3 regions of the Rhizobium sp. CB3060 genome follow, and region 3 is predicted to be linked to each of the others. Evidence: predicted binding sites of a transcription regulator. Region 3 holds the regulator's gene; each other region holds the start of a gene.
The links. Region 3 encodes LexA, which represses DNA repair genes until DNA is damaged. Its sites were predicted from a motif close to TGTTCNNNNTGTGTTCNG; they were not measured.
Positions count from the first base shown of each region.

Region 1: N2601_RS33200 (ImuA family protein) is a predicted target of LexA. The motif match lies at 3,835-3,852, and genes of this name have one in related genera.
Region 2: N2601_RS19390 (YifB family Mg chelatase-like AAA ATPase) is a predicted target of LexA. The motif match lies at 3,479-3,496, and genes of this name have one in related genera.

Region 1 covers NZ_CP104161.1:217,196-222,796, forward strand. Annotated here, with positions in the region: gene N2601_RS33190 (error-prone DNA polymerase) at 1-1,595, opposite strand, end outside; gene N2601_RS33195 (Y-family DNA polymerase) at 1,595-3,109, opposite strand; gene N2601_RS33200 (ImuA family protein) at 3,030-3,791, opposite strand; gene N2601_RS33205 (VOC family protein) at 4,143-4,511, shown strand; gene N2601_RS33210 (hypothetical protein) at 4,624-4,884, opposite strand; gene dinB (DNA polymerase IV) at 5,510-5,601, shown strand, end outside.
Region 2 covers NZ_CP104158.1:4,022,040-4,027,640, forward strand. Annotated here, with positions in the region: gene N2601_RS19365 (YraN family protein) at 1-235, shown strand, start outside; gene N2601_RS19370 (endonuclease/exonuclease/phosphatase family protein) at 339-1,334, shown strand; gene N2601_RS19375 (cupin domain-containing protein) at 1,431-1,934, shown strand; gene gshB (glutathione synthase) at 2,044-2,991, shown strand; gene N2601_RS19385 (hypothetical protein) at 3,048-3,449, opposite strand; gene N2601_RS19390 (YifB family Mg chelatase-like AAA ATPase) at 3,583-5,115, shown strand; gene cysK (cysteine synthase A) at 5,186-5,601, opposite strand, start outside.
Region 3 covers NZ_CP104158.1:1,283,558-1,289,158, forward strand. Annotated here, with positions in the region: gene N2601_RS06365 (ComEC/Rec2 family competence protein) at 1-2,068, shown strand, start outside; gene lexA (transcriptional repressor LexA) at 2,049-2,771, opposite strand; gene N2601_RS06375 (DUF2721 domain-containing protein) at 3,165-3,656, opposite strand; gene N2601_RS06380 (mechanosensitive ion channel family protein) at 3,762-5,601, opposite strand, start outside.

The sequences.
Region 1 (5,601 bases), on a different replicon from region 3:
ATGCAGGTCAGCATGCCGAGCGCCAGCACATCGACCTTCATCATTTTGAGCGCCTCGACGTCATCCTTGTCCCATTCGACCACCTGGCGGTCAGCCATCGCCGCCGGCTCGATCGGCACGAGATGATCCAGCCTGTCATGGGTCAGGACGAAGCCGCCGGGATGCTGGCCGAGATGCCGTGGCGCGCCCATCAACTGCTGGGCAAGTTGCAAGGTCAGAGCCAGACGGCGATCCTCCGGATTTAGGCCCAGGGCACGAACCTGGTTCTCGCCGACCGTTTCCGACCAGGACCAGATGCCGGAGGAAAGCGCCTTGATCAGGTCTTCCGGTAGCCCGAGCGCCTTGCCGACATCGCGAATGGCGCCCTTGGCCCGATAGCGGGTCACGGTGGAGCAGAGGGCCGCCTTATCGTGGCCGTAGGTCTTGTAAATCCACTGAATGACCTCCTCCCGCCGCTCATGCTCGAAGTCGACGTCGATGTCGGGCGGCTCGTCGCGCTCCTGGCTGACGAAGCGCTCGAACAGGAGATCATTGGTATCCGGGTCGATCGAGGTGATGCCGAGCACATAGCAGACGGCGGAATTCGCCGCCGATCCCCTCCCCTGGCAGAGAATGCCCTGCGATCGGGCATAGCGGACGATCGAGAACACCGTCAAAAAATAGGGGGCGTATTTCATCGTCTCGATCAGAGCGAGTTCATGCCGGATCGTTTTTTCGACATGCGCCGGCAGGCCTTCGGGATAACGCGTCTTCACGCCTTCCCAGGTGTAGTGCTCCAGCGATTGTTGCGCCGTCATGCCGGGGATCAGCGCTTCCTCGGGATATTGATAGACGAGCTCCTCCAAGCTGAACCTGCAGCGCTCGACGATTTCCATCGTGCGTGCGAGCGCCTCAGGGTAGCGCGGAAACAGACGCGCCATTTCTTCCGGCGGTTTAATGAAGCGGTCGGCATGCCGCTCGCGCTCGAAGCCGACGTCATCGATGGTCGTGCCGGTGCGAATGCAGGTGACGACATCCTGCAGCTGCCGCCGGCCGGGCTTGTGAAACAGCACGTCATTGGTGACGACCGTCTTCACCCGGTGCTGCGCCGCCAGGTTTGACAGCTCGTGCAGCCGCAACTGATCGTTGGGACGCCGGCGCAGGCAGAGCGAGACGTAGGCGCGGTCGCCGAAAATCTCGGCCATCTTCCTCAGCTGCACGGCGCAACCATCGTCCGGCATGTCCGGGACCAGGACGCCAATCAGGCCTTCGGAATAGAGCCTGACATCCTCGAGATGCAGGATGCAGTTGGCTTTGCCGCCGCGGCCCTTGCCCAAGGTCAAAAGCCGCGTCAGCCGCGAATAGGCGGTGCGGTCGGTGGGATAGACGAGGATCGACATGCCGTCGGCGAGATCGAGCCGGCAACCGACGACCAGCCGCAGGCCGGTGGCGCGCGAGGCTTCGAGCGCCCGAACGATGCCGGCCAGGCTGTTGCGGTCGACAATGCCGAGCGCCTCGATGCCCATGAGCTTGGCCGTCGCGAAGAGTTCTTCCGCCGAGCTTGCGCCCCTCAAGAACGAGAAATGCGTGGTGACCTGCAGCTCGGCGTAGCGCATCAGGCAAACATCCCATGCAGGAACCATTTGTGCGATCCGGTGTCCGCATCGACCCCATCGCCGGAGCGGAAAATCCAGAAGCGCTCGCCGGCATCATCCTCGACGACGAAATAGTCGCGAACCGCGACCCATTCGGAGCTGCGCTGCCACCATTCACCGAAAATCCGCTCCGGGCCGTCGGCGCGTTTCACCCGACGCCGCTTGCCGCGCCAGATAAAGGAGACCGGCGGATGATCGGGCAACAGCGCAATCACCTCAATCGCTTCCGGATGTGGCAAGAGCCGCGACGGCCGCGGCCAATGGAGCGGCCAGGTGGCGCCGACCTCGTCCGCCGTCGGTGCGATCCGCTGCACACTGCGCTCGGGCACGTCGCTTGCCACCGGCGCGACACGAAAAATCCGCTGACCGCCGCGGTTTCCCAGCACGTCGATGAGCGGCGTCACATCGGTCACATGTTCTTCGATCAAAGAGGAGGCCGACTGCACCTCGACGAGCGGCTCGGCGATGATGGCCGCGAGGCTCAGCTTCTCGATCCCGAAGCCAGGCTCGATCTTCTCGATCCGGTCGCGGAAGAGTTTCGCCAGCCAGGCGATGTCGCGAACCGGCTTGGCCGTTCCGGCCCGGAGCGACTGAATTGTGTTGTCGACGCGGTGGACGATGAGGTCGGCACGCCGCACGCCAAGGCCGCGCTTCTCAAGCTCCAGACAGAGCTGCCGCACCAGGCGGCTCACATATCTCTCGATCGTCTCCGCAGCTCCGATCGGTTCGGCAAAGGATTTTTGGACCTCGACGAGATCCGCCGGTCGGATCGGGTCGATGGGCTCGGCGAGCCGGCCGTACATCTGATCGAGCCGGCGCCCGACCTCGGGCCCGAAACGCAGCGTCAGCGGCGCCCGCGGCGTCACTGCCAAATCGCCGACGGTGGCGAAGCCGAGGGTTCTGAGGCTCGCGACGATCTCGGCCGGCAGCCGCAGCGAGGATAGCGGCAAACGGTTTACGGCCTTGGCGGTCTCGCCGCGCCGGACGATGACCGTCTCGCGATCCGTGGACCGGGCAAGCGCATGCGCCGCACCCCAGGTGTCGGCGATCGCCGCGCGCGCGGCAAGACCCCGGGCGCGGAAGCGGTTGACGAGACCGGAGAGCATCAGGTCCTCGCCGCCCTGCAGATGATCTGCGCCTTCGGTATCCATGACGATGCCATCAGGGGGATCCATGGCGACTACGGGAGAATATTGCGACAGTGCCCAAAGCGTCAGCCGTTCGAGTGTCGCGAGGTCGGCCGCCGGATCGGCATCCACCATCGTCAATCCCTGAACCAGCGCCTGCGCCCTGGCGGCCGGCATCCCGACGCGTAAGCCCAGTTTTGCAGCGGCCCGGTCGGCCGCCGCCACCCATCGCTTCGACCCGCTCTTGGCGATCGCCACCAGCGGCGTGTCAGGATTGAGCGAAGGATCGGCGCGCCTGATCCGATCGGTCGGCAGCGTCGGAAGAAAGACAGATACGACCCTTGCCATCACATGCTCCGATAATGAATTGTCCTCCCTCGCCTGACCTGACCCGCATGAGCTCGGCCAGCCACCGCGCCCGCCCGACGCCCGGCACGGGCAGCGGCTCGGACGGCAGCACCGAGATCCGCCAGCGGGTTACAGCTGCCGTCGGCATCCCGAAATCGGAGGCTTCCGCCTGGCGCCGCCATCGGCGGATCACCAGCCCCAATGTGCCGGACTTTTCCGCCGCAAGCTGCAGCCGGCGCGAAGCCGTCATCGGCAGGCGCACCAGTTCGGCGACGACGGCGCCGAGGCCGCCATAGCGCAAAGCCTCTTCGAAGCTCGCGAGCACCGTCTCTTCCTTGTCGCATTCGACGAAGATGACGCGATCGGGGTGAAGTCCAACCTGGGCGAGCGCGGGAAAGAACAGATCGAAGCGGGTGAGGCACCAGACCACCTTGCCGGTGGTCCGGGCCGCGATGCCTCCAATGAAGAGCGCCGCGGCCGCGCCGTCGATCGCACCATTCCCGCCGCCGGCGACTTCATGCAGGGCACCAAAGGCCAGGCCACCTCCCGGCAGCTGCGCATCGATCTCGCCGACCCCGAACGGCAAAACACTGCGGCGGCGCATACCCGCTCCTTCCAGGCTGGCGATTTTCTCGCGCAACTCGTCGAGAACGGCATTCGAAGTGGCGACTGATGTGGTCATGATCTCCTTACGGCAACCCGTCTTGACTTGCGAAAATGCGATATGTTCTTTATTTGTTCTCAAAGCGAAAACGAGTCAATGCGCGCCGGACGCGTTCAAGTTGAGCGGGGCGTGGACCTGACGGATTCCATAAACGGATTCAATTCGATGGCTGAATTGGGAATTTTTTCACATGACCCCTAGAAGCGATCGGCATCTCAAAGCGAATAACGTCGTTTTCCAGAATGCTACGTCCACGAAAGCATCCGAGCTACACAAGAGTATTCTCACTTTGACTAGTGTTTGTTTTGTTTTCGCGCGAAATCCGCGTGGTACAGGGAGTGACGACATTTGTCTGATGTGGAGTTCTCTATGAATCTTCGACTCGAGCTTTTCGTTGCGAGCGTTAGAAAATCTGCTGATTTCTATTGCCGGTTCCTGGGCTTTCAAATCAGCGGGCACAGCTCAGACGGTTACACAAAACTGATTAACGGCGACGCGGTGATCGGTATCAATAGCGTGGAAGCTCTCGGCCAAGATCATCCGCTGTATGCCCATCAAAATGAGAGACTCGGTCGCGGCGTTGAAATTGTTCTCAGTGTCGACGACGTCGATTTCGCTTATGAAGTCGCAAGGAAAGAGCAATGTGACGTCTCCGATCTCGCTAGCCGCCCATGGGGTCTTCGAGACTTCCGCGTGACCGACCCTGACGGCTATTACATCAGAGTGACCAGCCGCTAGGCTGCAGGCCAATGTTTGCGGTCACCAATTTCGCCTTGAACCTATCCTTCTTGCCGCGGCGTGGCGGGTGCTTTGATTGCGCTCCCTGGCTCCAAGCCGTGGAGGCATAGGCTCAAGCACGCAATGCCCGCAACTCGTAAGATGGCACGCGCCGGCGCTTGCCGTCATCATCCCGATAAGCGGCAACCCTGCTCAAAAGAGGTGGAATAAAATCCACTTCCTCGAAGGTTACGGGGACCGTGTAGAGGATGGCGGCATTTTCGTTCGCCCATTTCACCTCACGCCTTGTGATGGATGGAGGCGCAACGCTGAGCAGGACACCGAGCGCGGATAGCGCCATCGTCAAAGTGAGCAATGCGAATTCAACTGTCATGACGAACGGCGGAAGCGGTCCCATCAACGCACCAAGGATTGCTCCAGCCAGAAAAACCACAGCCGGAGCAGCCATAGACCAGATTGTTATCGGTGAGCGGAGCACATAATTCAACATTGCTACAACCATTCCTGCCGTTTGATTTTGAAAGAATATCGATCAGAGCGGCGACTGCGCAAGCAGCCAATTCCACGACGATGGCCCACACTTCCAGGCGACCGTCAAAGCGTGACCTCATCGATTCTGACAAGATCGGCGCCTAACGAGTGTGTGCCTTAAGCTCATTCGTTCGTTGACGGCGGCCCTAGCATTTTCGACCAGATGAACCGATCAGCGACCTGACGAGCCAGCGGAGGACCGTCTCTTGCAGCCTGAGTATAGAGGACGCAGCGATCTTCGACTCGCGCCGAGATTAATAGGAGGTGGCATATGGCCTCCCCCTCACCCGCCATTTTGGCGTTTCCTGCTGTTGATTTCCACGGGATGAGAACGCTGCCGGCGGCCGGTAGCTGCGACGGCCAGGGCTAAGCGCCGATCGAAATGGTTGATATCGCGCCGAAGCCTGCTATGTTCTCTTTTTGTTTCGGCAGTGAATGCCGATACAATCGCGATCGCCGAAGCCGCCATGAATGACATGAGCACGACCCCCGTCCGAAAAATCGTCCATGTCGACATGGACGCGTTTTATGCGTCGGTCGAGCAGCGCGATAATCCGGA
Region 2 (5,601 bases), 1.3 Mb from region 3:
CGAAATCGACATCATCGCCCGCAAAGGCGATCTCGCCGTCTTCGTCGAGGTCAAAGCCCGGCGCGGCGAACAAGAGGCGATCGATGCCGTCTCTTTTTCCGCGCAAAGGCGCATCCGTGCTGCGAGCGACCTCTGGCTTGCCCGCCAGCCAGACTATGCGCTGTTGTCGCAGCGCTACGATATCGTTGCCATCCTGCCTGGCCGCTGGCCACGCCATTTTCCGGATGCTTTTTAACGTCTGCCATCATGGCAACGTCACAAAGCGCAACTATTGCCGGGCTATCGCGCTTCAGCCCACTTCCAGGCATCGCGCCTCACCCATTTCGACAGGTCTTATGATGATCCGCAGTACCGTTTCCGCCTTCGCCGTTCCCTCGCAGGAGGAACGCAAGGGCTTCATTTCGTTGGAAAAGACCCCTGACATTCACGCGGCAACATTGGCGTCGCTTGCCTGTATGAACACGGTGCGCGTTGGTGGCGTGACTGGCGAGGATCGGCCGCTTGCTTTCCCCTTCACGGTGGCTGCATGGAATTTGGAGCGCTGCCTTTTCCCCCTCGAATCCGCCGCCAAGCTGAAGGCGACCAAAGCGCCGCTGATCCTGCTCTCCGAGATGGACGAGGGCATGGCGCGCACCGAACAGAATGACCCGACCGCGATCGTCGCCGGCGAACTCGGCATGAATTATGCTTATGGCGTGGAATTCCTGGAACTCAGCCTCGGCTCGGAAATCGAGCGTTCCTTCTGCCGCGACGATTTCAACGAGAAGGGCTTTCACGGCAACGCCCTGATGTCCTCCGTTGCCCTGAAGGATGCTTTCCTCTTCCGCCTGCCGGGCGAGGCCGTCTGGTTCAACGACGGAAATGAGCAGCCGCGCATCGGCGATCGCTGTGCTGTCGGCGCCATCGTCGGGACCGAGGCCGGTCCCCTCGTTGCCGTGTCGGTCCATCTCGAAAGTGTCGCGACCGCTGCCTATCGCGAGCGGCAGATGGCGGCGTTGATCGACGCTGTCGAGGCCTTCGCGCCCGGTCTTCCGATCCTGATCGGCGGCGATCTCAATACCGGCAATCACACCGGCGGTGATTTCTCGACCGATACCCTGTTCGCCACGGCCGAAGGCCGCGGCTTTGAATGCCATGGTGGCCCGCTGGATCAGACGAGCACGCGCCCGAGCCTGATCACGCGTTTTCCCGATCGCACCATGAAGCTCGATTGGTTCATCACCCGCGGTTTGAAGATCGGCGAAAGCCACCTTGTTTCCTCCCTCAATGAGGAGGGCAAGCCGCTATCCGATCATGACATGGTCGTCTGTACAATCGAAGGTTTTTCTGCCTGATCTCTGCAATCATTAAAATGCGCCAGATTTCATGAACCGCGCCGTTACCTCTTCCGTGCAATGGAAACTGAGACGCGCTTGGAATTGGGGGATTGCATGGTTTTGAGATTAATGTTGGCGAGCATGGCGGCCTTTGCCGCGCGTGCGGTCCCGGTTGTTGTTGCCTTGCCGCAGTCGAAGAGCTTCGTGGCTGGCGCCAGCGATGAGATGGAAATGAAGCCCTCGCCGATCGAACCGTCCTGGATCCTGGCCGGCGATCCGGTTGCGCGCATTGCCGAGCATTCGCGTGGGCGGGATGATGCCGCGATGACGGCGCTGTGGGATTGCACGGCAGGCGAGTTTCGCTGGTATTTCGGCTGGGACGAAACGGTGATGATCCTTGAGGGCGAGGTGCATATCACGACGGAAGACGGCGTCGAACGCACGCTCAGCGCGGGCGATGTCGCCTATTTCGCCGGCGGAACCTGGGCCACATGGCGCATTGATCACTATCTGCGCAAGGTCGCCTTCTGCCGCAAGCCATTCCCGAAGCCTTTGACCATGGCTTATCGCCTGCGCAACTTCATCCGGCAGGGCGGCGCACAGGGCCTTGCCGCCTGAGCGCGGCCAGCCCAGACGAAAGACGTCTCTGACGGAAGCCCTTGAATAGCCGTTGCGTTTGGATGCGGGCCGACCTACATCTGTCCGCAAATTCGAGCGAGGGCTGACTATGGCTGGTATCAAGAATGTTGCGGTCCAGATGGACCATGTGAAGAGCATCAACATTGCGGGTGACTCGACCTTCGCCATGAGCCTGGAAGCCCAGACCCGCGGCTACAAGCTCTTCCATTACACGCCCGAGCGCCTCAGCATGCGTGACGGCAATGTCTACGCGACGGTTGAGCCGATGATCCTTCGCGACGTCAAGGGCGATCACTTCGAGCTCGGCGAGCCGGAGCGCGTCGATCTCTCGACCATGGACGTGGTGCTGCTGCGCCAGGACCCGCCCTTCGACATGGCCTATATCACCTCGACGCATCTGCTGGAGCGCATCCACCCCAAGACGCTCGTCGTCAATGATCCGGCCTGGGTGCGCAATTCGCCGGAAAAGATCTTCGTCACCGAATTCGCCGACCTGATGCCGAAGACGCTGATCACGCGCGATCCTGCCGAAATTCGCCGCTTCCGCGAGGAGATGGGCGATATCATCCTGAAGCCGCTTTACGGCAATGGCGGCGCCGGCGTCTTTCATTCGACGCGGGACGACCGCAATCTATCCTCTCTGCTCGAAATGTTCGGCCAGCTCTTCCGTGAGCCCTTCATCGCTCAGCAATATCTGCCCGACGTGCGCAAGGGCGACAAGCGCATCGTCCTCGTCGACGGCGAGGCGGTCGGCGCGATCAACCGTGTGCCGGCCGAGCATGACAGCCGCTCCAACATGCATGTCGGCGGCCGCGCCGAGGCGACCGAACTGACGCCGCGCGAAAAGGAAATCTGCGAGCGCATCGGCCCGGCATTGAGAGCGCGCGGCTTCCTGCTCGTCGGCATCGACGTCATCGGCGACTATATGACCGAGATCAACGTCACCTCGCCGACCGGCCTGCGCGAAGTCAAGCGCTTCGGCGGCGCCGACATCGCCAGCCTGTTGTGGGATGCGATCGAAGCGAAGCGGGCTTGAGGGGCGCCAGCCCTCTAGGAATCGTGACGCCACCCCTCCGCTCGCCGCAAGGCGGGCTATATCGCGATGCCCATCCGGCGGCAGGTTAGGATCACTGCCGACGGTCCGGTGGAGCTATCGTCTGCGATGACCGTCGGCACGAAGCCGAAAAGTGGTTTCACGTCGACCATCATGCCGACGTAAGGCCGCTTGTCCATGACACCGTGCAGGCCGCCAAAGGAGCTGATGGTGCCGCAGACGCTGACGTAGCCCTTGCTATCCTTGGAAGCCGCCATCGGCCCGAAGATCAGCACGCCCTCATAGGGAAGCTGCTCGTGCAAACCCTTTTCCACCGCGGCAATTTCCTTGGCGCTTAATTGATAGGGAGCGCCTTTTTCCAGATTATCCCCGCCATCGATAGATTGGCAGCCGGCCAGAACAGCGCTCAGTAGAAGGGATAGCGATACTACAAGTCTCATATTTGCTCCGATTGTAGAAATCGTCCCTTCGTTCTTTTATTGTTCTTGTTTTATTCCATGTTTTCTGCCACTATGCAACCCATAGTCTGTTATGAAAAATTGATAACGGTAAACGAGTTAAAAGAGGGCGGGGATGGTAGCGCGCGTCAGCACGATTGCGTTTCAAGGCATTGAGGGCGTTCCTGTCGAAGTGCAGGTGATGATTTCCCCGGGCAAGGTGCTGATGCATATCGTCGGTCTGCCGGACAAGGCCGTGGCCGAAAGCCGCGAACGGGTGCAGGCAGCTCTTCATGCCTCTGGCCTGTCGCTGCCGCCGAAGAAGGTCACGGTCAATCTCGCACCCGCGGACCTGCCCAAGGAGGGCAGCCATTTCGATCTTCCGATCGCGCTTGGGCTGATGGCGGCGCTGGGCGCCATCCCGGCGGATGCGCTTGCGGCCTACACCGTCATCGGCGAGCTCAACCTCGATGGCACGATCGCGCCGGTCGCTGGCGCGCTGCCGGCCGCGATCGCCGCCAATGCCATCGGCAAGGGGCTGATATGCCCGTCCGAAAGCGGTCCTGAGGTCGCCTGGGCCGGCGCCGACATCGATATTCTCGCGCCGCGCAGCCTGATCGCGCTCGCCAATCATTTCCGCGGCACCCAGGTTCTGTCACGCCCCGAACCGGCGATCCGCGCCAATGCCGCCAACGTCCCCGATCTCGCCGATATCAAGGGCCAGGAAAGCGCCAAGCGGGCGCTGGAAGTGGCGGCGGCCGGGGGACATAATCTGCTTTTCGTCGGCCCGCCCGGCTCCGGCAAGTCGATGCTGGCCTCGCGCCTGCCATCCATTCTGCCGCCATTGTCGACGGCGGAGCTGCTGGAAGTGTCGATGATCCATTCCGTTGCCGGTCAGCTTTCGGGCGGAAAGCTCTCCGACCGCCGGCCCTATCGCACGCCGCATCACTCCGCCACCATGGCGGCGCTGGTCGGCGGCGGCTTGCGTGCCCGCCCGGGCGAGGTCTCGCTTGCCCATCACGGCGTCCTTTTTCTCGATGAATTGCCCGAGTTTTCGCCGCAGGCGCTGGACGCGCTGCGCCAGCCGCTGGAATCGGGCGAATGCGTCATCGCCAGGGCCAATCATCGCGTTTCCTATCCGGCGAGCATTCAATTGGTTGCAGCGATGAATCCCTGCCGTTGCGGCATGGCCGGCGAGCCGGGTCACACCTGCGCCCGCGGCCCGCGCTGCGTCGCGGATTATCAGGGCCGGATTTCCGGACCGCTGTTGGACCGCATCGATATCCGCCTCGACGTGCCCGCCGTCTCTGCGGCCGATCTCATCCGCCCGACGACGGCCGAAAAGAGCGCCGATGTCGCGCTTCGTGTCGCCCGTGCCCGCGAGCGGCAGCGCGAACGCTTCGAGGCTGCCGGGATGAAGGGAATTTCCACCAATGCCCGCTGCTCGACATCGATGATCGAAACGATCGCCGAGCCGGACGCCGCCGGCCTGCAATTGCTGCGCGACGCGGCCGAGAAGATGAAGTTTTCCGCCCGCGGCTATCATCGCGTACTGAAAGTGGCCCGCACGCTCGCCGATCTCGACGACAAGCAAACCGTCGGGCGCATCCACCTCGCAGAAGCCATTTCCTACCGCATTGCCGGCGAACGGCTGACCGCTGCGGCGTAAGCGCAAACGGCTGAAATGACAAAGGGCACCGCAGCGCCCTTTGAATCCCTGACGATCGAAGCTGACCGTGTCAGCCGCCCAGCCCTTCGAACAGCGCCGTCGAGAGATAGCGCTCGGCGAAGGAGGGGATGATGATGACGATATTCTTGCCTTCGTTTTCGGGACGCTGGCCGATCTTAATTGCAGCCGCCAGGGCCGCACCGGAGGAGATGCCGACTGGCACGCCTTCGAGCTTGGCGATGTGGCGTGCATGCTGGAAAGCTTCGTCATTGGTGACGGTGACGACTTCGTCATAGATATGCGTATCGAGAATCTTCGGGGCGAAGCCGGCGCCGATGCCCTGGATCTTGTGGGGACCCGGATTGCCGCCGGAGAGGATAGGCGAGTCAGCCGGCTCGACGGCGATGACCTTGATATTCGAATTGCGGGCTTTCAACACCTGGCCGACGCCGGTGATCGTGCCACCGGTACCGATGCCGGACACGA
Region 3 (5,601 bases):
GCTGGTGTGCTCCGGCATGGCTCTGGCGCAATGCGAAACCTGGCGCGCATCGACGGTGATGCTCGACTCTGCGGTGACGACCACCATCACCGGGCGGATCGAACGGCGTGAAGCCGACGACAAGGGCCGTTGGCGCTATGTCGTCGCCCTGGAGGCAACGGAAAAACCGACCATTCGCAGGCCGCCGGCGCAGATCACCATTTTCGTGCGCAAACAGCTCCAGCCCTTCGAACTCGGCGACCGCATTCAGGGTAGAGCGCGGTTGACGCCGCCGGCCGGACCTGCCTTGCCCGGCCTCAACGATTTCGCCTTCAGCGCCTATTTCGATGGCACCGGCGCGAATGGCTTTGCCTATGGAACGCCGACACTATTGTCACCGACTGGTGATGTAGTTCAGGGATCGGTCCTCGACAAGGCGGATATCTGGCTTGCCGGTTTGCGCAGCCATATCGGCGATAGAATCAGGACGCTTTTGCCCGGAGACACCGGCGCCTTTGCGGCTTCGCTTGTCACCGATGAGAGACGAGCGATCTCAGACGATACGACGGAAGCGCTGCGGACCTCGGGTCTTGCGCATATCATTGCCATCTCCGGCCTGAACATGGCGCTCTCCGCGGGCATCTTTTATGTCGGTTTACGCTACGCCCTCAGTCTGTTTTTCGGCGTGGCACAGGCTTGGCCAACAAAGAAGATTGCGGCCTTCGGCGCGCTAGTTACAGTGACGGCTTATTATCTCATTTCCGGCTTCGGGGTATCCGCGGAGCGTGCCTTCATCATGATGGCTATCATGCTGATCGCCGTGCTCTTCGACCGACCATCCATTAGCCTGCGCAACGTGGCGCTATCGGCGATAGTCATTCTCATACTGTCGCCTTCGCAGGCGCTCGGACCAAGTTTTCAGATGTCTTACGCCGCGACCCTGGCGTTGGTGTCCGGCTATTCGCTCTGGGCGAGGAGGCCGCATCGGGAGAGCGTTCTCTCCCGGTTCCGGGTCATGCGTCCGCTGCTCTTCGTTTCCCGTTTCTTCGGAAGCATATTGTCGACCTCTTTTATAGGCGGCGCATCGACGGCAATCTTCTCGATAGAACATTTTCACCGGTTGGCGACATATGGCCTCGTTGCCAATCTGGCGGCTATGCCGGTCGTCTCCTTTGTCGTCATGCCGTTTGGCATGGCGGCGACGCTACTGATGCCATTTGGCGTTGATGCCCCTTTCTGGCAGATAACCGGCTGGGGACTTGATGTCGTCATCGTCATTGCCAAAACGGTTGCCGCCTGGGGCGGTAATATTCCCTTCGGCCGGCTGCCGGTCTGGCTGTTCCCGACGGTCATAGCCGGCTTCTTGCTGATGACCTTGCTGAGAACATGGCTGCGACATGCAGGTGCGCTCTTGATCACCGGTTCGGTCGCAGTCGTGGCGCTCGGCCCCGGTGTCCTGAAGCCTGATCTCATGATCTCCGAGGACGGCACGCTGGTCGCCTTGTTGCGCAACGGTGCGTTGACGACAAACCGCGAAAAACCGCCGGATTTCATCTTCGAGCAATGGCAAAGAGCATTGGCGATCACCGAGCAGCAACCGCCAACGATGCTTCCGCCGGATAGTCAGCTCCCCAAAATCAGCAAATCAGACAAGCATCGTCGCCTGAATTCCGAAGAACAGAGCGCCGTTCGAAAGGCGATGGATGCGGCATTAGACGCGGCCGGGCCGGGCGGTTTCGCCTGCCAAAAAGGTGCATGGTGCGTGGCAATGCTGGATAATGGCGACATGCTTGTCACCATTGAAGATGCCGCCTATCTCGCTCCGGCCTGCGACACGGCCAATATCGTCATCACCTCCGTACGGCTGCGTCTTGATCGCTGCCGCTCTGGCGCCACGCTCTTCACAGGTGCAACATTGCGCCGCACAGGGTCCATCGAAATGAGCCTTAGCACCGATAAACCGATAATGACGGCAGCGTTTGAAAACCTTTCGCGGCCATGGAGCCTGCATCGCTCCTACGACTGGCGAACAGACACTTTTGGCGCGCCGCTCAAGCCGGCGTCACCGGTCAGTGATAGCGGCGAATGAGACCGACGAGCTTGCCTTGTACCTTCACTCGATCCGGCCCAAAGATGCGGGTTTCGTAAGCAGGGTTTGCCGCTTCAAGCGCGATCGAGGCTCCCTTGCGGCGGAAGCGCTTCAATGTCGCCTCTTCATCATCGACGAGAGCGACGACGATGTCGCCGGGATTGGCGGTCGTGGCGTTGCGGATGATGACGGTATCGCCGTCAAAGATGCCGGCATCGATCATGGAGTCGCCCTTGACCTCCAGCGCATAATGCTCGCCGGAGCCGAGCATGTCGGCGGGAACGGTGATGTCGTGAGTATTGTTCTGGATGGCCGAGATCGGAACGCCGGCGGCAATGCGGCCCATGACGGGTACCGAAACCGAACTGTTGTTGTCCTCACTCACCGGCTTGGTGGGTGCGGGCGGCGGCACAAGTTGCGGCTTGCCAAGGCTACCCTCGATGACGCTTGGCGAAAAGCCGCGGCGAGGCTGCAGGCTCGGGCTATAGGCCTCCGGTAGCTTGATGACCTCCAGCGCCCGGGCCCGGTTCGGCAGGCGACGGATGAAGCCGCGTTCTTCCAAAGCCGTGATGAGACGGTGAATACCGGATTTGGACGCAAGGTCCAGCGCATCTTTCATCTCGTCGAAAGATGGCGGAACACCGGACTCCTTCATTCGTTCGTGAATGAAGAGAAGCAGTTCCTGCTGCTTGCGCGTCAACATCGTTTTGAACCTCGGGACTGAGAAGGTGTCGTGAAACAAATCCAGAACGGACACTATATGTTCCATATGTGTTCCGCAAGCCCTTAAATTTCGGTGAACATTTTGTAGGTGCATCAAATAAATGGGAACATAACAGGTCCCGGGCAGATGACTTTTTTCCCGGCACCTTCAAACTAAATAGCAGAAATATATGCGGAATCGGGCGAAGCAAAATTTCGGACGATCCCAAAACGGATTATCTCCAAGGCGGCGAAAAGCCATGTTCTTCGTTCTATAAGCTCTTTGGAGGACGACACTCTCCGAACCATGGAGAGCAAGCTATGGATCTGACTGGGAATCCGGATTTCTGAGGGGCCGGGATTGGTGCCATCCGTAGTAATATTCGATGGGATATCAATAGGTTGAACTTTTCCTCGAACTCCCGTGCCGGTGCTCGAGCAAGGTACGGTCGTTGGCGATCTGCCTTAGCATGCTGCGCCCGGCCAGAATCATCTCGACGAGAAAGGCCACAAAGGCGCCCATGAGTGCGAAGACGGCAAGGCCAAAGAGCCAGAGCAGCAATTGCTCGCGAAATTGCTGTCGAATTGCACCGCCCATGAGGCCGAGCGTCGCAAGGCATGTGAACACGCCCGATGCCGTGCCGAGCAGAACTGCGATCTCCAGCGCCAATGTTCGCCGTCGCAGATAATAGAGCTGCAGCAACCGCGTTTCATCCGGGTCCTCAGAGGTCACCCGTTCGAAAAGGCTGTTGACCCGGTCGGAGACGCGGGCGAGCCTGGCCGAGAAGACATTGAGGCACCCGGCGGTGCCCGCCAGCAGAAAGACCGGTGTCAGCGCTATTTGAATAACGTGCGCGGCAATAGACGTCAGATGGTCATTCAGCACATTGGATCTCCTTTCTGTCCAACGTCATCCGGTATCGGCTCCAGGGTTGTCGCCTTGCCAAAGAGGGCGCGGAGATGAGGCTGGTGACTGATCTCGCGCGAACGTTCAGGTCGGCGGCGCTGCCGATTGCGTCATTTGCTCAGCGATCTTCTTTCTCTGCAGTGTCATGGCTGCGATCGCGGCATCGGATTTTTCCTCGCCACCCACCTGCACTGTCGGCTGAGCGAAGTCGATGCCGTTTTCCATGAAGGCGTCGCGGATCATGGTATAGGCCTGGCGCCGTATGTAGGTTTGCCGACCGGGGAGGGCGGTAAAAGCAAAGCTCAGTTCGATACCGAAGTCGCCAATTTGCTCCACCCCCTTCATTTTCAGGGTCTCAAGAATCTGCGGTCCGATTTCCGGATCTTCTTTCAACTGCTCTCCGATTTGCTTGACGATCCTTTTCGCCTTGGCGACGTCGGTATTGAACGGAACCCGTAGCAGGAATTTATCGATCGCCCAGTCGCGGCTCATGTTCTGAACGGCGCCGAGTTCGCCGAAGGGAACTGTGAACACCGGACCATGATGATGTCGAAGCCTGACGGAACGCAGGCTGAACGATTCCACGGTTCCCTTGTAGCTGCCGCTTTGAACGTATTCGCCGACGCGGAAGGCATCGTCCATCAGGTAGAAAATGCCGCTGACGATATCCTTGACGAGCGTTTGCGAGCCGAAGCCGATCGCCACGCCGAATATGCCGGCCCCCGCAATCAACGGCCCGATCTGCACGCCCATTTCGGACAGCACGGTGAGGACGGCGGCTGCGATAACGATGGCTGCCAGTGCGTTGCGGAAGATCGGCAACAGGGTGCGAAGGCGGCCCGCGCGCGCGGCTTCCGCCGATGGCGAGGAGGCACTGCTATCGGCGGCGCTCAATTTCTCGTCAATGAATGCCCTCGACAATTGCCAGCAGAGATCGGCCAAAATCAGAACGACGACGCTCTTCAGCGCACCGCGAACAGCGGCGTCGATCGCCGGATTTTCTCGTGCGAGGATGTTGGGATCATAGTGCCAGACGACGGTAATCCAGGCGACCGCGGCTACGATGACGAGCGCCCGCGCACCGCGGATGGCCAGCACCATGCGCGCACTGTTCTTGTTGTCACCAGGCCAGCGTCCCTTTGCGAATGCTTCGGCCGTCCGTCCGACGGCAGTCAATAGCCCCGGAAGAACAACGACATAGATGCCAAGCCAGAAAAGGCCGACGAAGTTGGCCACCCAAAGAAGCCAGAGGCAGGCAACGTAGAGTGAATAAAGGATGTTCATAAGCGTCAGCTGTCGGGCAGCGGTTTCCTTGCCCGGTCGCCGCCATACGGCTTCGAGCGTAATCAGCAATAGGAGAATGGAGAACCCGTGGGAGACGACGGTGCCGACATCTCCGTCGATGGAGAGCGGTCTGGTCAGCGACGTCGTGGCGCCGGCTATCGCCAAAACGGCAATGAAGAGACAAGCCCTACGATAGCCGAAGGCCGACAGAGAGCCCGCGTCCATCGATAGTCTGCAGACGGCAAATGCGAGGCGAGCGGCAATGAATGCCGTCAGATAAAACAGGATCACCACATGCAGTAGCGGCGGCCAGTCAATGGCTAGGAAAATGGCGGAGCTGACGAGGGTGAAAGTAATCCACGGTCCTAATTCTCCGATCGTATGTGCGACAAGAGGATTTGGAAACTGGGCTTTCAGGACGGTTTTCTTGAAAAACCATTCCGCAGCGAGACCGACGCAGACCAATGCGGCGAACATGACGACGGCAGGCGCAAAGCCGTTGTTCCTTGCCTGCTCACGCACCCTGCTCGCTGCAGCGGCGAGCTGCCCCGGTACATTGGGAATCGCCGACCGTAGCGCCTTATATCGGGCGCGAGCGCGGGCCTCTCCGGTTTCGACCAGCGTCGCCGTCGCCGAAGGT